3 regions of the Anaerospora sp. genome follow, and region 1 is predicted to be linked to each of the others. Evidence: riboswitches for the same ligand, from Rfam matches in the RefSeq annotation. Region 1 holds a riboswitch; each other region holds the start of a gene.
The links. A riboswitch is a leader RNA that binds a small molecule or an ion and turns the genes downstream of it on or off. The one in region 1 is predicted to bind S-adenosylmethionine.

Region 1 (7,841 bases):
CTGAGCCATTACCTGGGCAATGCCACTGCCCATTTGTCCTGCACCAATAATAAGTGCTTTTTTAAATTCCATGTGTTTTATTCCCCTTTCTTTTCTTTTAGTATATAAAGCATGCCAGCAGGTCACAAGCAAAAGCACTTGTCCTGTCACATGTTTATTACTCTTTCGCAGCAGCTGCCTCTTGCGAAAACCCCAGCCTGTACTCTGCAAGATCATCGGCAACGGTAAAATCCGCTTCGGTCAGGATGCGGATATCCTCTACGGTAAAGCCTGCAGCGATCTCCCGGAGAACTAAGCCTGCCGGGCTGGCAGAAAAAACAGCTTTATCCGTAATAATGACATCAACTACGCCTTTGCCAGTCAGCGGCAGCAGACACTCTTTCAGTACCTTGGAGGCTCCTTTTTTATCATTATGCTGCAAGGTAGCGACTACCTTGCGGGCTCCGCCCACCAAATCCATTGCGCCGCCCATACCAGGCGAATATTTTCCGGGAGCCACCGGCATAGCCCAGTTGGCAATATTGCCTTGCTGATCCACTTCAAGAGCCCCTAAGATAGTAGTATCTACGTGACCTCCCCGAATAATGCCGAAGGACGTTGATAAATCAAAAATTGCGGCTCCCGGCTGCAGCGTAATCGGCTGACCACCGGCATTGCCATTATCAGCATCCTGCTGTCCCCGCTTTGGCGTCGGCCCAAAAAGCAGGCAGCCATTCTCAGACTGAAGAATAACATCTATCCCTGCAGGAATATAGTTGGCAACAGCCGTCGGCATGCCAAATCCTAAGTTAACCACTTCACCGTCTTTTAATTCCAAAGCAGCTCTACGAGCTATCATTTCTCTATAATCCATCATATACCCTCCTTTTTTTGGCACAAATTTACGCTAAACGGCCAGTACGCATCCACAGATCTTCATAAATCCGCTGATGCTCTTCGAAGGCATATCCCTGAATTACAGCTTTGACAAATATCCCCGGTGTTCCCACTCGGATAGGCTCAATAGCGCCAACTTCCACGATCTCATTTACTTCTGCCACGGTATAATCAGCTGCCATGGCGACAATAGGATTGCTGTTTAGTGAAACTCCGCGATATTCAACATTACCCAGCCTATCGGCACGATACCCTTTGATAAAGGCGAAATCTGCCTTAAGCGGTAATTCTAACAAATATTCTTTTCCATCAATGGTTAATTTCTGCTTGCCCTTTTCAACTAAAGTGCCCACACCGATTGGCGTCACTACCGCGCCCAGGCCAGAACCGGCAGCACGAATTTTTTCAATCCATGATCCCATCGGATAAAACTCGATTTCCAAGTCACCGCTCTTATACACTTCAAGAGCTTCCGGACAAGTTCCCGTATGAGCTGTAATCAATTTTTTCACCTGCCGGTTTTTAAACAAGGGGGCCAAATCGAAGCCTCCACCGGGATACGCATTGGTAACGGCGATAAGCGTAAGCTCTTTTGACCCTTTTTCTACCAGTTTTTCAATGCACTTGAGCGGAGATCCGATGCCGAGAAAACCACCAATCATAATGGTTGCTCCATCGTTCACCTTGGCAATCACCTTGTCCAGTTCGGTAATCTTGTTCATATTCCCCTCTCCCTTTACCTGTGATGGTGTTATCTATCTCCAAGCAGCCGCTTATTAGGCAGCTGTAAGGGGCTTTGGGTGCAAGTTCCTCACTATTCCGGGTACAATGTGGAAATTATTACCTCTTTATTGTAGCATATTATTCTATTTGTGAAAATATTAACTTTCTATATTTGCCAGATCATATAAAAAAAAGCCCTGCATTCCAGCAGGGTTACAAACACTATAAAGGACAGCATTTACCTCTAAATCCGTAGTCTTCGGAAATAGATCGCCCAATAGCCGTAATCTTGCCGGTAATACAGCCGCGGCAATGAGCAGGAGTATCATTAATACAGATTTTCCCCGGATAAAGAGCATAAAATTTGCGGTAATCCCCTTCCGTAACATTCGGCATCACAACATTAGCACCGCTTTGCAGCGCGATTACACGGCCCTGACGGTTAAGCGTCTCCATCGCTGTAGTAGCGGGGATATTAATGTCAGGCAGCAGCAGGCGGGTTATTGCCATGACCTTCAAACTCATTTCAAAGGAACCACCAGACGCCGCCGCTAAGGGAGTGTCAGGATTAGGAATAAACGGTCCAATCCCGATCATATCCGCATTTAACTGTTTAAAAAAGAGAATATCATCAGCAAGTGATTCTACCGTCTGCCCCGGTAATCCTACGAGAGAGCCTGTTCCCACCTCATAGCCAAGCGCCTTTAAATCCTGCAAACAGCGCATCCGGTTGACAAAACTCATGCCAGGATCAAGCCGCTCATAGAGGGCTCTATCTGTTGTTTCAATTCTGAGCAAATACCGGTCTGCCCCGGCTTCCTTGTACGCCGAATACTCAGAAGTGGATTTTTCACCTACACTCAAGGTGATTGCCAAATCAAGTTCTTTTATCTTACGAATAATATACTGCATTTTATCGACTGTAAAATAATCATCTTCACCCGATTGCAGAACTACTGTCCGGTAGCCGTAAGAGCGGGCTTTGCCGGCAAAATCGAGAATTTCTTCTGTTGTAAGGCGATATCTTTGCACATTGTGGTTCTCTCGCCGCAAACCACAGTAGAGACAATTCTGTTTGCAAATATTCGAGAATTCAATAAGTCCCCGCAAGTGAACAAAATTGCCCACGTATTTTTCCCGCAGCGAATCAGCCGTTTCAAAGAGCAGACTATCGCAATCCGTCGTCTGAAGCAATTGAACAATCTCTTCTTTTTCCAGACTGTGAGTAGCTGCCGCTTTATGAATAGCCTTTAGCATAAAACACCTCCGCACATCATAAGTTGCTGTTTGCCTGAGGAAGAATTTCATTCATGCTGCCCGTACGGTAACCAGTCAAATCAAGCGTAACAAACGTAAAGCCCAGTTCCTTAAAGTAAGTACTGATGGCCTGCGCCGTTTCCGGCAGTGCCAATACAGCTATATCCTGGGGAGCCACTTCAATACGGGCGATATCTCCATGATGGCGTACCCGTACCTGTCCGGTGGTAAGAGGCTTTAAGAATTCCTCCGCCTGCTCAATTTGCGCTAATTTTTCCGAGGTTATGGCTAACCCATAGGCAACCCGGGAAGAAAGACAGGCTGCGCTCAGCTTATTCCAGGTCGGCAAATTCCAGGCGGCCGACAATTCTCTGATTTCTGCTTTTGTAAGACCAACTTCCAGCAGCGGGCTGCGCACTTGACCTAGCTCACCGATTGCTTTTAAGCCCGGGCGGTAATCAGAAACATCATCGGCATTGGAGCCGTCTAAGACCCACTTAATCCCCTGGTTTTTAGCCCACTCTGCTAAAGCTCCAAAACGTGTTTTTTTACAAAAATAACAGCGTTGGTTGGTATTCTCTACAAAGTCAGGACTGTCCAGCTCACTGATAGTCAGCACAAGATGACGGATTCCAATGTGGCAGGCAGTCGCCTCGGCCTCTTTCAGCTCACTTTCCGGCAGGGTATCGGAGCAGGCCGTTATTGCTACCGCCTTATCTCCCTGTGCCCGGTAAGCTGCAGCCGCCAGAAAAGTGCTGTCCACACCTCCGGAAAAACCAATAACCGAGCTCTCTAATTCCTGTAAAAGCTGCAGCAATGCAGCAAGTTTCTTATCTAATTGTAACATGGTTGATTCCCCCATTATATGTCCGTAAAACCAATGTAGTACATTGTATTTACCATTATATTTTCGTGGTTGCCGGAGCAAATTCCTGTTACCGTCTCTTAATTTAACCAGAAAAAAGCCGGGCTGCCTCTGTCAGCAGCCCGGCTATCTGTATTTCCTATTATTACCTGGTAGCTGCGAGCGCCTGCTCCAGATCCTCAATCAAATCAGCGGCATCTTCGAGACCAAGCGACAGTCTTACCATATCGTCAGGTGCCCCTGCAGCACTGCGCTGTTCTGAAGTTAATTGAGAGTGAGTCGTACTTGCCGGATGAATGACAAGCGATTTGGCATCGCCAACATTGGCAAGCAGTGAGAAGAGCCGCAAGGAATCAATAAATTTCTTCCCGGCTGCTAAGCCGCCTTTAATGCCGAAGGTAAGGATAGCCCCTGCTCCCTCGGGTAGATATTTCTGGGCCAGCGCATAGTCCGTATGTCCAGGCAAACCAGGATAGCTAACCCACGATACCTGTTCATGTGCTTCCAGGTATTTGGCTACCGCTAACGCCGTTTCGCTATGACGCTTTAACCTGAGGTGCAGCGTCTCCAGACCCTGCAGGAACTGGAAGCTGTTGAACGGGCTTAAGCAAGCTCCTAAGTCGCGCAGTACCTGTACCCGCAGGCGGATGATATAAGCCAATGCCCCCAGTGCTTCCGTATAACGGATGCCATGATAGCTCGGATCAGGTTCGCTTAGCAGTGGGAATTTGCCGTTATTCCAGTCAAACTTACCACCATCGATGACCAAGCCGCCCATGGAGGTACCATGGCCACCAATAAATTTAGTAGCCGAGTGGACGACAATATCTGCTCCAAATTCAATCGGTCTGCACAGATAAGGTGTAGCAAACGTGCTGTCAATAATCAGCGGTATGCCATTCTCATGGGCAACTGCCGCAACTTTTTCAATATCCAGCACGTCAATCTTAGGATTGCCGATTGTTTCGGCATAAATAGCTTTTGTATTCGGAGTAATCGCTTTGCGGAAATTTTCCGGATCACTTGAGTCTACAAAATGTACCTTAATACCCAGCCGCGGCAATGTATAGGCAAACATGTTGTAAGTACCGCCATATAGACTGGCTGAACTGACGATCTCATCACCGGCCTGGGCAATATTGAATATTGCCGCGCTAATGGCTGCATGACCGGAGGCAAAGGCTAAAGCTCCCACTCCGCCCTCTAGAGCAGCAATGCGTTTCTCCAGGACATCAGTTGTCGGATTCATGATCCGCGTATATATGTTGCCAAATTCCTTTAAGCCAAACAAGTTTGCCGCATGCTCGCTGTCTCTGAAATTATAAGAGGTTGTCTGATAAATAGGTACTGCTCTCGAACCGGTTGTCGGATCAGGCTCTTGTCCTCCATGGACTGCTAAAGACGCTAAACGTAAGTTTTCTGGTAATGTCATCGTTCATTCTCCTCCCAATATTGTAACTGATAACTTTTATTTAGAGCCTTCAGTTTACTGATCGGCCTAGGGCGTGTTTTCAAACTATCAAGACGTCCACTGACGGTGCTTTTTGCACCATACTGCGTTAATTTTTTTTGAAATAAGGCCCATTATTCCTGCAAAAAATTGCCTTGCCTGGCACAAAAATCACTCGCCATTGACCATTCCGCTAGTTTGAAGACACACCCTAGGGCGTACCTTCCAACCAGGAATAAGACCTAAATTCCATCGCCAAATATACCTTCAAGACCGGTAACCCGGCTTTTATCCGTTCGTTCCACCTGAACGACTTTTCCATTTTTAACAACAAATACGACCTGACCATATTTTAATCCGCCGATTGCCTCAAGTATCATTTTCTGAAGCTCAGCGGAATTTTTGGAGTTCTTGCTAGGCGCTGCCAGCTCGGCTTTACTCTTCTCCATTCCCTGTGCCTCCTTTAAACAAGTCTTATTTTTTCGTGTTTTTCCAGTTGAATGACCCGCGAATCCTGGATAATAAGAGTAATGGTTCCATGCAGCATCCCTTTGAAGGATTTCTCTATTTTTTCCAGCACTTCATCGGAAATAACTTCCTCGCTCTTAGGGGCTGGCTTATTCGTATTCTTTGTCAAATTGCTCACTCCATTTCTAACCGGTTATCGCTTCACCACAACGAAAAACCCCTTTCCGAAGAAAGGAGTTACATACGCCTTTCTCTCATCTCTCAGGGTTATCCTGCTGGAATTAGCACCTTAAGCATTGCCGCCGGTTGCCGGGTGTCATCGGGCCAGTCCCTCGACCACTCTTGATAAGAGTTTATGCAATTTAATGAATAAATTCTACCATCCTCTTACACCTCTGTCAACACTGGATTTACATTTGCTTTCCCACTACACACTATTGCCTTCTGCTCTATCTGCAGCACCGTCATAAACGCTTTGTTCAAAGGAAATTACCTTGCCGTCCCTGATAGTAATAACTATTTGATTGTAGCCTTTTTTAGAAGCCGCTGCTCCAGTTTCTTTACCGGTTTTATCTATTTTCTGTTCCATATATACCCTCTCTTTTCCTAACAATACCGTACAAATGTCTTTCAGCTCCAAAACTTATATAAATGCAATGCCAAATTTACTCTCCAGAATACTTACCATTGATGGCAGATGAGTCGTTGGTAATAGCATTGTTATTTGATGGACCGAGCCAAACATTCGTAAAAGTGGTATCTGCTGCGAAAGGAGTTCTCCGGTAATACGGGCAGTCAATTCCGGTACTTGTGTAACCTTGCCACCACTGATGGACACAATTGAACATTGCTTTTCAATATCAAAGCAACAGCCTAGCTGCTTTAAACCAGTATAAACAACATCTATTGCTTCCTCCGGCACCGTAAACATCACTTGCTCGGAGCGAATGCTGATTAATTCTAAATTCACATTGTTACGGGCAAGCTCTTGCAGTATGTGTGAAACAGCACAAGAGCTGTTCAGCAAATTTACTTTTACATGGGCAACGCAAGAAAAACTATCAACCGTAGTTAGTAATTCGTCTGCTATTGACACGCTTTCCAATGTCAAATCCTTCACCTCCAACATGTATCGCTAAAGCACTCCAGGGTTGGAGGCATCCATAATAAAAAGCCCCCTTCCACGAGGAAAGGGGCTTTTTAATTCCGACCTTTCTCTCATCTCTCAGGATAAATCCTGCTGGAATTAGCACCACTGCATTGCTGCCGGTTGCTGGGTGTCATCGGGCCAGTCCCTCGACCACTCTAGATAAGAGTCATATTCAATTGTGACGATTTTAACATTTTTTTCGGTCACTTGTCAATGCCCTATTATTGTTCATTTCGCTATTCTTTTGTCTGCAGCAGCCGCTTATAATACGAATGTGCAGTGTATAAAGCAACTGCCGGATTGTGCCCTGTCAGCCGGTCTTTTGTAATAAGAGTGGTAACTAAAGCATCCGAGTATTTAATAAACAGCGAATCATGTCCTACACACAGTCCTACAACCACATTAAGGTCTGTTTTGTGGTAGTTTAATATGCGGGCCTGAAGAATGGGATTACACATTGCTTCATGACCGCCCGGTTTAATTTTGTGCTCTTCCAGTATGCCGATCTCCGCTTTATCCACCGAGCCTACCTTACAAATTACGCTGTAATAGGTGAGTCCTTTGGCAGTGAGAATATCCGCAAAGATTTTTGCCTCTTCAATCAACCCGGCACAGGTGGCAATACCGATCTTTTTCGCACCGATGCGATTGGCAAACTCAATAATTTCTTCTACTCGGGTTAGCTTACCATAAAAAAGTCCCTCTACCTGGGCCGAAGCTCTGGCTACTATCGCATCCTCTTCGTCCCCTTGGAGGTAGTTTTTTATTTCTTCAATATCCTCAGCAATAGGATGGCCATCATTATCCTTGGTTGTCAGGCAAAAGCCTGGGAACGCTTTGCTTCTAGTCCGGCAATTGTAAATACTGCAGTCAGTGCAGGATAAGCTCTCTACATTTTTTTCTCTCACCATCATAATCCCTCCGTTTGTTTTTCTAACCAGCCTACCAGCAGCGAAGTGAGTTCCGCATGCCTTCCGGCAAACACATGATCGGCAGGAATAATCTCCAACTGTTTTTCGCGTTTGTACCGGGAGTACAATTCCTGTGAGCCC
Region 2 (7,841 bases), on a different contig from region 1:
GGTGGTATTGCAGCATATAAGGCGGTTGAGATCGTCAGCCGCCTTAAGAAAGCCGGAGCTTCTGTTCATGTTATCATGACAGAAGGTGCAACGAAATTTGTTACACCGCTAACCTTTCGTGAACTGAGTGCGAATCCGGTAGCTGTGAAAATGTGGGAAGAGCCAAAAACCTGGAATGTTGAGCACATTGCATTAGCAACTTTAGCTGATTTGTTTTTAATTGCACCTGCCACAGCTAATATAATTGGTAAAATTGCAAATGGCATTGCCGATGATATGTTAAGTACTACTGTTATGGCTACTAAAGCGCCAGTCATATTGGCGCCGGCTATGAATACCAATATGTATCTTAACCCCATTACACAGCAAAATATCGCAAAGCTGGCATCGCTGGGATATCATTTTATTGAACCGGGCACTGGTATGTTGGCATGTGGTGTCGAGGGACCTGGCCGCTTGGCTGAACCGAGTAGAATCGTTGAGTATGTAGAGAATCTTACAAAGCAGAGCTGTTCTTTGGCAGGAAAAAAAGTTCTGATTACTGCTGGTGGCACTCGTGAGCCGCTTGATCCGGTTCGGTATATTGGCAATCGGTCAAGCGGTAAAATGGGCTATGCTCTTGCAGCAGCTGCTGCTGAGAGAGGTGCTGCAGTTTTACTGGTGTCAGGACCTACAAACTTACCTGCACCTCAGGGCGTTGCTGTTGTAAACGTTGAATCGGCGCAGGAGATGCGCAATGCTGTTTTGGCTGAATATCCTGATGCCGATATTGTCATTAAGGCGGCAGCTGTTGCCGATTATCGCAGCGTCGCACAGGCGGAGCATAAAATCAAAAAGAATGATGAAACGTTGACGATTCTCTTAGAAAAAAATCCGGATATACTCGCTGAATTGGGCAGACTAAAAACGAAGCAAATATTAATTGGCTTTGCAGCAGAGACGGAGCAGTTGGTTACCTATGCTACCGAGAAACTCAACCGTAAGAATGCGGATATGATTGTTGCCAATAATGTGATGCTGCCTGATGCTGGCTTCAATACGGATACGAATATTGTTAAGCTGCTTTATCGTGATGGGCGAATAGAAGATCTGCCCAAAATGGAAAAAACCAAACTTGCCGGTATTATATTAGACAAAATTTGTGGATTAATGTAGAAATTTCTTGCTTTTTCACCTCTTTTATTTTACAATTGCTTTGGTGAAAACTATATAAATGCTCATCGAGAGTTGGTGGAGGGACAGGCCCAATGAAACCGCGGCAACCATTCGACATTTATGCGAAAACGGTGCCAATTCCGGCAGATTTATTCTGCAAGATGGGGAGTGCGCGTCACCCTCCCCTGTGGGAGTTTTTTTTTATCTTATTCAACATTTACAGCTTTTGAATATGATAATATAGACTTCACCTAACTCGAAATATGTCGAGGTCTTAAAATAATACTCTTTAGGAGGTTGTAAGGTGGATAAAAAACGAGTGCTGTTTACATCTGAATCCGTAACGGAAGGGCATCCTGATAAAATAGCTGATCAAATTTCGGACAGTGTTCTTGATGCAATTATTGCTCAGGATCCTGCTGCACGGATAGCTTGTGAAACATTAGTGACAACTGGTATCGTTCATGTAGTTGGTGAGATTACAACAAAATGCTATGTAGATATTCCCAAAATTGTCAGGGAAACGATTAAAAATATTGGCTACACACGTGCTAAGTTTGGTTTTGATAGTGAAACCTGCGGCGTGTTAATATCGATTGACGAACAATCTCCAGATATTGCCATGGGGGTTAATCAAGCGTTAGAAGCCAAACAAGGTCAGTCGGATGAAGTTGAAGCTATTGGCGCCGGCGATCAGGGCATGATGTTCGGCTATGCTACCAATGAAACTCCTGAATATATGCCTTTACCAATTTCATTAGCACATAAATTGGCAAGACGGTTATCAGAAGTTCGGAAAAACGGACAATTGGATTATCTGCGTCCTGACGGCAAGACACAGGTTACTGTCGAGTATATTGATGGCAAACCTTCACGCGTTGATACTATTGTTATTTCAACCCAGCACAGCCCGGACGTCGATTTGAAAACAATTGAACAAGATCTTCTATCTGCAGTCATTACTCCTGTAGTGCCGGCAGAGCTGCTTGACGATAAAACAAAATATTATATTAATCCTACCGGCCGTTTCGTAGTTGGCGGTCCGCAGGGTGACTCAGGATTAACCGGGCGCAAGATCATAGTAGATACGTATGGCGGGATGGCCCGTCATGGTGGTGGCGCTTTCTCGGGCAAAGATCCTACAAAAGTGGATCGTTCGGCTGCCTATGCTGCCCGTTACGTCGCAAAGAATGTGGTAGCTGCCGGGTTAGCTGATAAATGTGAAATTCAATTAGCTTATGCAATTGGTGTTGCCCGTCCGGTATCTATTTTTGTTGAAACATTTGGCACAGCCAAGGTTGAGGAAAGTAAAATTGCCCAATTAGTAGATAAACATTTCGATCTGCGTCCTGCCGGTATTATTAAGTCACTTGACTTACGTCGTCCTATATACCGTCAAACCGCTGCCTACGGTCATTTTGGCCGCACGGATGTTGATTTACCGTGGGAAGCAACTGATAAAGCCCAAATTCTGCGTCAAGAAGCAGGTTTATAATTTGCGAGTGAGAATTTCAGTCCCTGGTAATACTAATATTGCCCATGAAATTAACCAAGGGGGTTAGTATTACTGTGCAAAAAAAATCGACCTATCGTGTAGGTGGGCTCAAGGGTGAACATTGTCGGGATCGAATCGAGCATACGCTATCGCATCTTGATGGAGTTTCCGGTGTCGATGTGGATCTTACATCGAAAAAGGTTACAATTGAGTACAATTCAGAGGTAGTTGCGGACGGTTACATCGAAGAAACGCTGCAAACACTGGGTTACTCAATTCAAGGATAGGGCGTTGTGCCCTAGCAGGTGTTTTCTATTCTATCTCGAAATAATTTAGGTACATGAACCGGAAGAGGGACTGTAAAGTCCCTCTCTCTTATTGTCAGGAGACATTATATGAACGAAATTGCGCAAGTCATTGTAAATATTCCTGTGCGCACAGTAAATAAGGCTTTTTCTTATTCTATACCCAGCGAGCTGGACTATGTCAATATTGGCTGGCGGGTGGTTGTTCCTTTTGGAGGACGCAAGGTAGAGGGATTTATTACCGGGATGAATTCCGGGGATACATCTGGGTTAAAACCATTATTAGATACACTGGATGATGGACCATGGTTTGATGAACATATGCTTAAAACTGCACAATGGATATGTGACTATTACTTATGCACGTTAGCTGAGGCTTTACGCTTGTTTATTCCAGGAAAGGCGGGGATAAAGAGTAACTCAGCTTTTCGCGCAAACGAGGAGTGCGGTGAACAGGACGTTATCAAGCTGCTTACGGCCAAACCGGTGATTTACGGGCAGCTGTATCATTTTCTGCTTAATGAGGGGCAGCATAGTTTGACTCAGCTGGAAAAAAAATTCGGTGACGGTATCAAACGTGTGATTCGCTCGCTTGTTCGTTCTGGCCTGATTACGATAGAGTCGGTAACAAGAAATACCAATCATGCAAAGTTTATGCGCTATGTGGAACTAGCGATAAGTGCTGACGAGGCGCAGCAGGTACGGAATTCCCTGGCGAACCGCCCTGCCCAAAAGCGTTTGCTGGACCTGCTTCTAGCCAAACAAAGCTTGCCGTTAGCTGTGCTGAAAGCTGATGGTGTTAATGCCGATACGGTAAAGAGACTTGTCGATACCGGAGCAGCTGTCATGAAAGAGCGGCAGCTTTTGCGGGATAGCTATGCAGATATACGCTGTGTTGCCTCTGATGTACAACTTACCGGCGAGCAGCAGTCAGCACTTGAGGCTATTTTGCCTGCAGTGGAAGCGAAGCAGCACAAATCGTTTCTTGTCCACGGAATTACCGGCAGCGGCAAGACGCAGGTGTATCTGGAAGCGGTTGCAGCGGTCCGCTGTTTGGGGCGGCAGGCAATTGTACTTGTTCCGGAGATTGCGCTTACTAATCAGATTGTAACCCGTTTTAAGGCACGCTTTGGTGATGATGTGGTGGTCATACACAGTAAATTGTCAGTCGGGGAGCGTTTTGATGCCTTTCAGCGATTAAAGAGTAATCAGGCCGGAATTGTTATCGGCGCCAGGTCGGCTATTTTTGCGCCGGTACAAAACTTAGGGTTGATTGTCATGGATGAAGAGCATGAATTTACTTATAAGCAAGAAGAAACGCCGCGTTATCACACCCGCCAGGTAGCGCTCTATCGTGGAAAGCTGTCAGGTGCACCCGTCATATTGGGAAGCGCAACTCCGTCGCTGGAAAGCTATTATCTGGCTTTATCAGGGAATCACCAATTGCTGTCTATGCCTTCGCGTGTAGATGACGCTCTATTACCAAAGGTAACTACGGTTGATATGCGGGAAGAATTGGCTCTGGGCAGAAGGAGCGTATTATCCGAGTCGCTGGTCGATCTGCTGACCGACACGCTCAAGCGAGGGGAACAGGCAGTCATTGTACTCAATCGCCGTGGATATGCCACTTTCGTATTATGCCGGGAATGTGGGTTGGTACTCAAATGCCGCCATTGTTCGGTGTCACTTGTTTATCATGCTTCGGAAAAAACGCTGCGGTGCCACTACTGCCAGGCGTTAGAGGCAATACCCGATGTATGCCCGGTTTGCCAGAGCCGCTATATACGGTATTTTGGAACAGGCACGCAAAAAGTGGAGGAAGAATTAAACAAGAATTTTCCTCAGGCGAGGATTGTCCGTATGGATCAGGATACAACCGGTGGAAAGCTTGATAGTGACCGTATTATGCACGAATTTGCCGCTGGCAAATATGATATATTACTGGGAACACAAATGGTAGCGAAAGGCCATGATGTAAAAAATGTTACTGCAGTGGGGATTCTGGCAGCAGATAGCGCCTTAAACTTACCGGATTTTCGCTCCGCAGAGCGGACCTTTGCATTACTCACGCAGGCGGCTGGCCGGGCAGGGCGGGGAAATTTACCCGGTCATGTTGTGGTCCAGACGTATAACCCGGACCATTACGCTGTAACTACGGCAGCTGCTCAGGACTACTGTTCTTTTTACGAGCAAGAGATTATTTATCGCTCACAATTGCAATATCCGCCTTTTGCGGAGCTCATGAAGTTAACTGTTTTAGCAGCTAACGAGCAGCAGGCACTAATGCAAAGTAATGAGATTGTTGCTAGCCTCAAAGAGTTGACAGAGCCGTGCAGTGATGTAAAAATACTGGGGCCGGCTCCTGCAGCTGTAGCTAGAGTCAAAGATGTGTATCGCATGAATATATTGGTAAAGGGAAAAAGTCTGGAACATGTCAAAGAAAAAATAAGTCAGGCACGATTGCATTACCGTCCCGATTTGCTAATCGATGTTGACCCGGTTAGTCTCTTATAACATGGGCATGATAAAATATGATTAGTTAGTACTAATATAAAAGACAAGAGGATTTATATTTTACCTAATATATGCTAGAATGATGACTAAATGAGAAAAATAAAGGGGGGCCATAATGGCAGTCCGTGAAATTGTAAAGGCTGGAGATAAAGTATTAAAAGCAACTGCTACTCCGGTTACCAGAATAGATAAGCGTATCAGACAATTATTAGATGATATGGTTCAGACAATGCACGCAGCAGATGGCGTTGGCTTAGCTGCACCGCAGGTTGGTGTTTCATTACGTGTAATCGTAATTGATGTTGGCGATGGTCTAATTGAACTGATTAACCCGGCTATTACCGAGTCAGAGGGCTGTGAAAACGGACGTGAAGGATGCCTGAGTGTTCCTGGGGTCTATGGCGAAGTAGAACGCTTTGCAAAGGTGACTGTAGAAGGTCTTGACCGGTCGGGAAGAAAAATCCGCGTTTCCGGATCAGGGCTGCTGGCTCGTGCCTTGCAGCACGAAATTGACCATTTGGAAGGCGTATTGTTTATTGAAAAGGCTACTACGATTTATAAGGGGCAGGGAGAATGACAAAGCTTCGCATCGTATACATGGGCACGCCTGATTTTGCTGTTCCCTGCTTAGACAGACTAGTTGAAGACGGGCATGAGATCCTGGCGGTTGTTACGCAGCCTGACCGGCCTAAAGGTCGTGGGCAAAAGCTGGCGGTCTCTCCTGTTAAGGTTGCTGCTCTGGCGTATAACCTTCCGGTGTTGCAGCCTGTAAAGATTAAAGAAGCTGATTTTATGGAGAAAATGGCTGCGCTGGCGCCTGACGTTATTGTCGTCGTTGCTTTTGGTCAGTTTCTACCGAAACAACTGCTTGAGTTACCCTCATTAGGCTGTATTAATGTGCATGCTTCGCTCTTGCCGTACTATCGGGGTGCGGCGCCTATTCACTGGGCAATTATTAATGGCGAGGTAACCACTGGCATAACCACCATGTATATGGATGTTGGGATGGACACAGGCGACAGTATTCTTAAGGCCCAAATACCAATCGGTGTTAATGATACAACTGGTGAAGTGCATGACCGGTTAATGCTGTTAGGCGCTCAAGTATTATCGGAAACACTTGAGCTTATCGCGCAGAAGCGAGCACCTCGCACACCGCAGGATAACACGATTGCTACCTATGCATCGTTGTTAAAGCGGGAACATGAAAAAATAAGCTGGTGTCAATCAGCAACAGCGATTCACAATTTGGTCAGAGGCCTGAATCCCTGGCCGGGAGCGTACTGTCTTCACAACAATAATATTCTTAAAGTATGGAAGACAGAAATAGGGAACACTATGGGCGAAGATGTGCTGCCTGGCAGAATTGAGGCAGTGACGAATGATGCAATAGTCGTTCAAACCAGCAATCAGAATGTGCTGTTGCTGGAAGTGCAGCCAGCTAATAAACGCCGCATGACCGGGGGGGAATATGCTCGCGGGTATGGACTCAAACCGGGTGATGTCATTATTTGAGGTGAAGCATGATTGGAGCAGTATCTCGTCCTAAAAAACGCGTTTTTTTAGCGCTCATCTTAGTAAGTCTTTGTTTAACCGCTTTATCAACCTATGGCTTGTGGAAGGTAAGTTCACCGGGCCTGGCTACTATTAGTTTGTATTTGCCTTATCTACTAGGAATATTTTTAGTAGGTGTCATTTTATCAATCGCTTTTGGCTTAGGTGGCATAGTGCTGGCGATCCTGGGATTTTCTACTCCAAGTTTTTTCCATCGCACTGCATGGTCTACTATTAATATGCTCTATCCAATAGCGATGAGGCTTGGCAAGCTGCTGGATATTGATAAAGAACGGGTAGAGCATTCGTTCATTGAGGTTAGTAATCATTTAGTGAGACAAAAATGTATTAAAGTATCACCTGACCGGCTGTTGATTCTCACTCCCCATTGTATTCAACAAGAGGCCTGTCCTTATAAAATTACCCGCGATGTGAATAATTGCCGTTCCTGCGGAGCTTGCCAGGTTGGTGAATTATTAGAAATATCCCGCCGCTACGGAGTTCACTTTGCCGTGGCAACCGGTGGTACGCTGGCTCGTAAGATTATTAAAACAATTCGTCCCAAAGCCGTTTTGGCGATCGCTTGCGAAAGAGACTTGACCAGCGGCATACAAGATGCTTTTCCCTTACCGGTCATTGGAATACTAAATGAACGTCCTTTTGGCCCTTGCTGCAATACACGAGTAGATTTAGCTCAAGTAGAAGCAGCACTACATAACTTTTTGGATTGTGAGGAATAACGTGGAGGCAAGAGAGTTAGCTCTTAAAATTATTAATGATATCGAGGGTAATGGTGCATATGCCAATATTGCCCTATC
Region 3 (7,841 bases), on a different contig from region 1:
AAAGGTCCGAGGGTTCGATATAAAATACCATGGATTTTAGCAATTAATACTCCATAATTAACAATTGGCACTTGCTGTTCCCTGGCAACTGCCAGGCGATACAGCATTTCCCGCCGGTTAAGCATACATGATCCGCAATGAACAATCAGACTGTATTGACTGATATCTTGTGGAAACTGCATACCTGAGACCCAGTCAAACTGTAGATCTCCACCTACTGCCTGCCTGAGCCAGCGAGGGATTTTCACTTTGCCAATATCATCAGCCTGCCGGTGATGCGTACAGCCCTCTGCTATTAGCACTTTATCACCCGGCTGCAGCGTATCAATAGCCTTTGCACCTGCTACGAGTGTTTCTAAGTCACCCTTATGGCGTGCCATAAGAATAGAGAAGGAGGTTAACAATACGTCATCAGGCGTATCGGCAGCTACCTTTAGAAATTCTTGCGAATCCGTCACCACCATCCGGGGAGGCTGGCGCAAATTCGCCAAGGCATCTTTTAATTCTCTTTCTTTTACCACAATACATGAGGCATCATGATCTAATATATCGCGAATCGTTTGAACTTGAGGCAGGATCAGCCTGCCTTTTGGTGCAGCTGTATCAATAGGAACAACAAGAACAACCGTATCTCCGCCATTCAGCAGGTCTCCAATAACCGGCGTTCCTTCCCAGTCAGCAGGAGCCTTTTCTATTAGCAGCCGTTTTAATTCCTCTATTCCTAGCTTAGTTTGAGCGCTCAACAGATGAATTCTTAGGTCTAATTCTTTTTCCCAAACTGCCACAACCTCTTTATCAGGCTTCAGTATATCGATTTTATTCACTACTGCTAAGGCTGGAATATTACGCTTATCAATATTTTCCTTCAGGCTAATTTCAAACTCAGTTACTCCCTCGCCAGGGTCAAGCACAATAACCGCCAGATCAGCCTTATTCAATACCTGCATTGTTCGTTCGACCCTAAGTGCTCCCAAATCACCAACATCATCAATACCGGCTGTATCAATCATCATAACCGGTCCCAGTGGTAAGATCTCCATTGCCTTATATACAGGATCAGTCGTAGTCCCCGGTACATCTGATACAAGTGCAATATCCTGATTCGTTAAAGCATTAATTAGACTGGACTTTCCGGCATTACGGCGGCCAAAAATAGCAATATGCAGTCTCGATCCTTTCGGTGTATCTTGCATGCTATATTCCTCACTTCTCCATTATCGATCTAATCTTATATTTTTGCACGCTGAAGAGGCTGAGTCATTCTTTGTATATCAAAAATCACTTTGCATTCTTCACTTGTGACTATCCCTAATTCCATAGCTGCCTGATCAATCGCCATTTTTTTATGATGAGCATAACGGGCAGCTTGTGTTGCCCGGTCATACCCGACATAAGGAACCAGGGCTGCTGCAGCTGCTAAGCTTTTATCCAGCAGCTGCTTACACCGCTCTTCATTAGCTTCTATACCACAGATACACAGATCCCCAAACGCTATGACGCAGCGATTCAGCATTTGAATATTGCCTAACAAATGGTGAGCTATCAGCGGTAAAAAAGCATTTAATTCTAACTGGCCACCCTGCGCTGCCATTGTAATCGCAGCATCACCAGCAATTACATGATAAGCAATTTGATTCACCGCTTCTGGAATAACCGGATTTACTTTTCCCGGCATTAAGGAAGAACCAGCCTGTCTTTCAGGCAGGCATATTTCTCCTAAACCGGCTATCGGTCCGGATGATAATAAGCGCAAATCATTTGCTATTTTATTTAAATTAACTGCAAGAGTTTTTATTAATCCCGATACTTCAACAAAAACATCGGCATTTTGCGTTATGTCGACCATATTCTCTGCTCTGGCTAGGCCAAGTTTCGCTAAACCGCGTACCCGTTCATTGACCATATAAATGTATTTTCGATCCGCATTTAATCCTGTCCCCACTGCAGTACCACCTAAATTGGTCTGGCGGAGTCGCTCTTCCACTTTATATAGCCGCCACCGGTCACGAGAAATTGCCTGAGCAAAAGCACTAAACTCCTGACCGAGCAATATAGGAACTGCATCTTGCAGCTGAGTTCGACCAACCTTAACAACCGCAGCAAACTGCGCCTCTTTTTCTTGTAATTGCTGCTGTAAAGCTGCACAGGCTTCACTTAACGGTTGCAACAGCCATATTGCTGCTATTCTAAGTGCTGTCGGATAAACATCGTTTGTTGACTGATGGAGGTTAACATGATTAAGCGGATGTACCAGGCCATATTCACCGCGATTGCCGCCTAATAACTCGATTGCCCGGTTAGCGAGTACTTCATTGACATTCATATTGGTCGAAGTTCCTGCTCCCCCTTGTAAGGCATCCACGACAAATTGTTCATTCCACCGTCCATCTATTACTTCTTCAGCTGCTTTGATAATTGCATTGCCAATTGCAGGTTCTAACCATCCTAATTCACTATTAGTCATAGCAGCGGCCTTTTTAATTAATGCAATAGCCTTGATAAGTGTTAAGTCTACCGGAAATCCGCTCATCGAGAAATTTTCTACTGCTCTCACTGTGTGTATGCCATAGTAGGCTTCAGCTGGAACGTTCCGTTCACCGATGAGGTCTTTTTCTACACGAAAAGCATTATCCATTGCAATCACCTATTGCTATGTTTTTTTGTTTCACGTGAAACATTACACAACTAAAGGTCCTTGAAGCTTACTAGCTGCCGCTTCCGCCTGTGGCGCGCCAAGAGTCTCAATGATTCGTTCTAAATCATCTCCAGAATAAAATTCAATTTCTATTTTGCTTTTAATTTTGCCTGGTTTAATTTTCACCTGCGTCCCGAGAATCATTTTGAGACGATCCTCAGCTTCAACTAGAAAAAATTCTCTTTTCTCAGGTTGCACCTGTTTTCTTACTCGCGGTGTTGTAGCTAAACGTTTCACTAACTCCTCTGCATCACGGGCAGACAGATCTTCTTCGATAATAATATCTGCAGCTTCAATCTGTAATTCTTCACTTTCTAATGATAAAATTGGTCTTGCTTGTCCCATCGATAATGTTCCACGTGAAACATGTTCTTGTACAACAAGCGTTAAATTAAGCAATCGGACCATATTCGCGATGTGAGATCGACTACGACCAATCTTACGAGCTACTTCTTCTTGCGTAAGTCCGAATTCTTCCATCAGCTTTTTATAAGCAAAAGCTTCCTCAATCGGATTTAAATCTTCCCGCTGCAGATTCTCAATTAATGCAATTTCCGTCATTTCTGCATCAGTATACTCTCTAATAACAGCGGGAATGGTTTTTAAACCTGCTAATTGTGATGCCCGCCAGCGCCGCTCGCCTGCAACCAACTCATAACCATTGAGCGTCTTACGCACAACTATTGGTTGAACAACACCATATTGCTTAATTGATTGTGCTAAATCCGCTAAAGCCTCTGAATCAAATACTCGTCTAGGCTGAAATTTATTAGGTGTAATAATCGTTACAGGAATATCTGTAGTTGGTCCAAGTTGTTCGCTATTGGTTGTTGACGCGGTTTGTATAAGAGCGTCTAAGCCACGACCTAATCCACGTTTACTCATCACCAATCACCTCTCTAGCTAAATCAAAATAAACTTCTGCCCCTTTGGATTTTGGATCATAAATCATAACAGGCTGACCATGGCTGGGCGCTTCACTTAAGCGGACATTACGGGGAATAATTGTTTGATATACCTTATTACGAAAATGATTTTTCACTTCATCTACAACCTGAATAGAGAGGTTTGTTCTGGCATCAAACATTGTAAGAACTACCCCTTCCAAGGTAAGAGAAGGATTTAAGTTTTTTTGAACGAGCTGTATGGTATTCATCAATTGTGTTAATCCTTCCAGCGCATAGAACTCGCACTGAATAGGGACAAGAACAGAATTGGCAGCAGTTAAAGAGTTAATCGTTAAAAGACCTAATGAAGGAGGGCAATCAATAATCACAAAATCATAATTGTACTTAATTTTATCTAGTGCACGCTTTACTTTTGTTTCACGGGACATAATGGATACTAATTCGATTTCTGCACCTGCTAGCTGAATAGTAGCAGGCAATAATGATAAATTGGGGACTTCTGTTTGCAGCGTTAGCGACTCGATTGGCACATCATTAACCAAAGCATCATATACACACCGCTTAATAGTTGATTTGTTTACTCCCAGGCCACTCGTAGAATTTCCTTGCGGATCTATATCAACAAGCAGTACCTTTTTGCCAAGCGCGGCCAAACAGGCGCTCAGATTAACAGAAGTTGTTGTTTTACCAACGCCTCCCTTCTGATTGGCAATGGCGATCACTTTAACCAAAATAATTCACCTCATCTAATGTAAGTCTTGCTGAACTTCCACATAAAACCATCTTTCTCCTGCAAAAAATACATCTTAATACCAGAAAAGCCATTGCCCGACAAAACTTTATTCTTATTAACATAATAATAATAAAATGAAACAGGTTAATATTTATCATTATGGTTAACATAACGATAAATATTAACCTTTAGTTGACAACTTCTCGTCTAATACGATATAGTAATTCCATTACGATAACTACATACTAATATCTCTTATCCAGAGAGGTCGAGGGACTGGCCCGATGACACCCGGCAACCGGCAGCAATGCAGTGGTGCCAAATCCAGCAGGAAAGTATTCCTGAAAGATGAGAGGAAAGGTATTGCCCCCTTTCCTTACGGATTGGGGGCTTATGTATTATAAGGAGGGAAATCAGTGCCGGTTTATAATGCCACATTACAAAAAGTTGATGAAAAGGAAACTCGCCGTTATGCCGGACTGGCACGAAGTGAGGATTTCCCGACTAAACTAATAAGTGAAGCTTGCTTAGAGGTACAAAGCCTGGCAAAACCTGCGGGGATTTATGAGATATACCCCTACCAATCAGAGCAGGCACTCATTGCAGCCCTTGAACCATTAAAACTCACCGGTGAAGTTATCAAAAAACATCTTGCTGGTGCTGAAAAAGTAGCTATATTAGCTGTAACAATCGGCAAGCAATTAGAGCAAGCAATAACCGGTCATTTTGAAAAAGGTGAATACACCTCGGCATTACTACTGGATGCAGCAGCTACTACTGCTGTCGAAATGGTAGCTGATCAACTGAATGAGTTAATTGACCAGCAGGCAGCCCGTCTTGGGTATAAAACCACCTGGCGCTTCAGCCCTGGCTATGGCAACTGGGACATCACAGCTCAGACCGCAATCATTAAACTTGCCGGAGCCGAACAAATCGGTATTACAGTAACTGAAACGTCTATGATGTCACCTAGAAAATCAGTATCCGCCGTCATTGGTTTTATTCCCCGCTCATCTACTATGGTTACAGCTGCAGATTCAGAGATCAAGAACACATGTGCAAATTGTAGCCAAGTCGATTGCCACAGCAAGAAAACAAAATAACAGTCTCTTACATACAAATAAAAACAATCCCTTTTTATAAAGAAAGGAGCCTAACCTACTATGATTCATGTATTTGACGGTGCTATGGGTACCATGCTGCAGCAAGCAGGGTTACCACTTGGCTATTGTCCGGAATTGTATAATATTGAACAGCCTCATATCATTACCGCAATCCATCAGCAGTACATTGCCAGCGGTGCTACGATCATTGAAACAAATACATTCGGTGCCAACCGTATCAAACTTCAGCACTATGGTTTGAGCAATAAAGTGGCAGAGCTCAATAAATGCGCTGTTAATGCTGCACGCCAGGCTTGCGGCCCACAAACTAAGATTGCCGGCTCTGTAGGACCAACAGGTAAATTTATTACACCAATCGGCAATTTAGGCTTTGATGAAGCCTACGATGTTTTCTATGAGCAAATTTGTGCTCTCGCTGAAGCGGGTGTTGATTATATCCTGATAGAAACAGTAATTGATATCCAGGAGATGCGTGCAGCTTTATTAGCTGCTAAAGCAGCCACAACTAAGCCTGTTATTTGTCAGCTCTCCTACGGAGCAGATGGCCGGACAGTCACAGGAACAGACCCACAGACGGCAGCTATCATTCTTGAGGCAATGGGTGCCTCTGTTATCGGCGCTAATTGCTCGCTTGGTCCGGCTCAACTGCTGCCAATTGCAGAAAGCCTCGCCAAAGCAACCAGCTTGCCTATCAGTATTCAGGCCAACGCCGGTATGCCGGAACTAATCAATGGTCAGACTGTATTTCCGATGAGTGCTGCGCAAATGGCCGAGTGGATACCTAAATTGCTTTCTGCAGGTGTTTCTTACATTGGTGGTTGTTGCGGTACAACACCTGATCATATTAAGGAGATTCGAAACGTAGTAGATCATTTCGACCAAAATCTGGTGCCGCATCGTCAAGTACCGGCATATACAGCTTTAACCAGCCGCAGCAAAACAGTCTTTCTCGGACCCTCCTTTCCTACTGCCATCATTGGCGAAAGGATTAATCCTACCGGGCGAAAAGCATTGGCTGCAGATATAAAGGAAGGCCAGTTTATCGCAGTAAAGAAAGAAGCTCTCGGCCAGGTTCGGGCAGGCGCGAAAATACTTGACGTAAATATGGGTGTCCCCGGTATTGACCAGGCAGCTGCTATGACTCAGGCTATACGGGAATTATCTATGCTGGTAGATGTACCATTAGCAATCGATACGACTGATCCGGAGGCATTAGAAGCAGGTTTAAAAGCTTATCCCGGAAGAGCCTTAATCAATTCAGTAAGTGCAGAACCGGAAAGACTGGAAAGCTTTTTACCCTTAGCGAAAAAATACGGTGCAGCCGTACTATGCTTGCCGATAGCCCCCGGAGGAGTGCCACAAACTGCCCAAGAGAGGGTTGATGTCATTCACACGATCGTAGACGCTGCCTTTGCCGCCGGATTACGGCCCAATGACCTGCTGCTGGATGCATTAGTTCTCACTGTGGCAGCAGAGAAACAAGCAGCTCTGGAAACACTGGACACCCTCCGGCAATATCGTCAGCACTTTGGTTATCCGGCCGTAATGGGCTTAAGCAATATCTCCTTCGGCCTGCCCCGCCGTGATCTGATGAATGCCACCTTCTGCGCTATGAGCCTGGCTGCAGGTCTTGATGCACCGATTTTAAATCCTTATGACCCATTAATGCAGGATATAATAGCATCTTCACAGCCCCTCTTAGGTCATGATAAAAACGGCAAATACTATAGTACCGTTTATGGGGCAGCACCGCCGAGTGCTCCAGCTAGAGCCGCAGACCGAACAGGCAGTCTGCTTGACCAAATACGCATTGCTGTTGAAGACGGCGAGAAAGAAGCTGTCATTCCGCTGGTACGCCAAGCTCTGAATGATGGTCATACAGCACTTGATATTACTGATAACGGCTTAACTGCAGCGATGAACAACATTGGCGCTGCCTATGGAGCAGGCCACTGCTACCTGCCGCAGGTTATGTTGGCTGCCGAAACAATGCGGTCAGCGTTTCTCACCATTAAAGAAATCCTTCCCTCTCACAGTACCACCAGCCGCGGAAAAGTAGTACTGGCAACAGTCAAGGGTGATATTCATGATCTTGGTAAAAATATCGTTGCCGCTCTATTAGAGAATAATGGTTTTACCGTTATTGATCTTGGCAAAGACGTAGATACAGCGACAATTGTTGAAGCGGTTTACAGCCATCAAGCTCATATTGTAGGCCTTTGTGCATTAATGACGACAACGATGCCACAAATTGATGCAACAATAATAGCATTAAAGAATGCCGGACTCTCAGTAAAAACAATCGTTGGCGGTGCTGTCCTCACACAGGAATATGCAGACAGAGCCGGTGCCGATACCTATGCATCTGACGGAGTCGCTGC

Region 2: another riboswitch for S-adenosylmethionine. It lies ahead of metK (methionine adenosyltransferase); the one in region 1 lies ahead of RTR76_RS13555 (YezD family protein).
Region 3: another riboswitch for S-adenosylmethionine. It lies ahead of RTR76_RS00650 (vitamin B12 dependent-methionine synthase activation domain-containing protein); the one in region 1 lies ahead of RTR76_RS13555 (YezD family protein).

The regions. Positions count from the first base shown of each region.
Region 1 covers NZ_DALZUO010000016.1:73,644-81,484, reverse strand. Annotated here, with positions in the region: gene RTR76_RS13590 (3-hydroxybutyryl-CoA dehydrogenase) at 1-72, opposite strand, end outside; gene RTR76_RS13585 (3-oxoacid CoA-transferase subunit B) at 158-853, opposite strand; gene RTR76_RS13580 (CoA transferase subunit A) at 882-1,598, opposite strand; gene hydE ([FeFe] hydrogenase H-cluster radical SAM maturase HydE) at 1,822-2,856, opposite strand; gene larE (ATP-dependent sacrificial sulfur transferase LarE) at 2,873-3,718, opposite strand; gene RTR76_RS13565 (homocysteine synthase) at 3,867-5,153, opposite strand; gene RTR76_RS13560 (YezD family protein) at 5,414-5,620, opposite strand; gene RTR76_RS13555 (YezD family protein) at 5,635-5,808, opposite strand; SAM riboswitch class I at 5,891-5,991, opposite strand; gene RTR76_RS13550 (hypothetical protein) at 6,067-6,228, opposite strand; gene RTR76_RS13545 (hypothetical protein) at 6,283-6,750, opposite strand; SAM riboswitch class I at 6,855-6,955, opposite strand; gene RTR76_RS13540 (DUF1847 domain-containing protein) at 7,026-7,703, opposite strand; gene RTR76_RS13535 (alpha/beta fold hydrolase) at 7,700-7,841, opposite strand, start outside.
Region 2 covers NZ_DALZUO010000004.1:76,195-84,035, reverse strand. Annotated here, with positions in the region: gene coaBC (bifunctional phosphopantothenoylcysteine decarboxylase/phosphopantothenate--cysteine ligase CoaBC) at 1-1,155, shown strand, start outside; SAM riboswitch class I at 1,215-1,323, shown strand; gene metK (methionine adenosyltransferase) at 1,460-2,650, shown strand; gene RTR76_RS05225 (heavy metal-associated domain-containing protein) at 2,725-2,937, shown strand; gene priA (primosomal protein N') at 3,046-5,469, shown strand; gene def (peptide deformylase) at 5,585-6,046, shown strand; gene fmt (methionyl-tRNA formyltransferase) at 6,043-6,984, shown strand; gene RTR76_RS05205 (DUF116 domain-containing protein) at 6,993-7,763, shown strand; gene rsmB (16S rRNA (cytosine(967)-C(5))-methyltransferase RsmB) at 7,765-7,841, shown strand, end outside.
Region 3 covers NZ_DALZUO010000001.1:127,263-135,103, forward strand. Annotated here, with positions in the region: gene hydF ([FeFe] hydrogenase H-cluster maturation GTPase HydF) at 1-1,193, opposite strand, end outside; gene RTR76_RS00635 (aspartate ammonia-lyase) at 1,229-2,635, opposite strand; gene RTR76_RS00640 (ParB/RepB/Spo0J family partition protein) at 2,678-3,580, opposite strand; gene RTR76_RS00645 (AAA family ATPase) at 3,573-4,334, opposite strand; SAM riboswitch class I at 4,589-4,691, shown strand; gene RTR76_RS00650 (vitamin B12 dependent-methionine synthase activation domain-containing protein) at 4,753-5,439, shown strand; gene RTR76_RS00655 (homocysteine S-methyltransferase family protein) at 5,500-7,841, shown strand, end outside.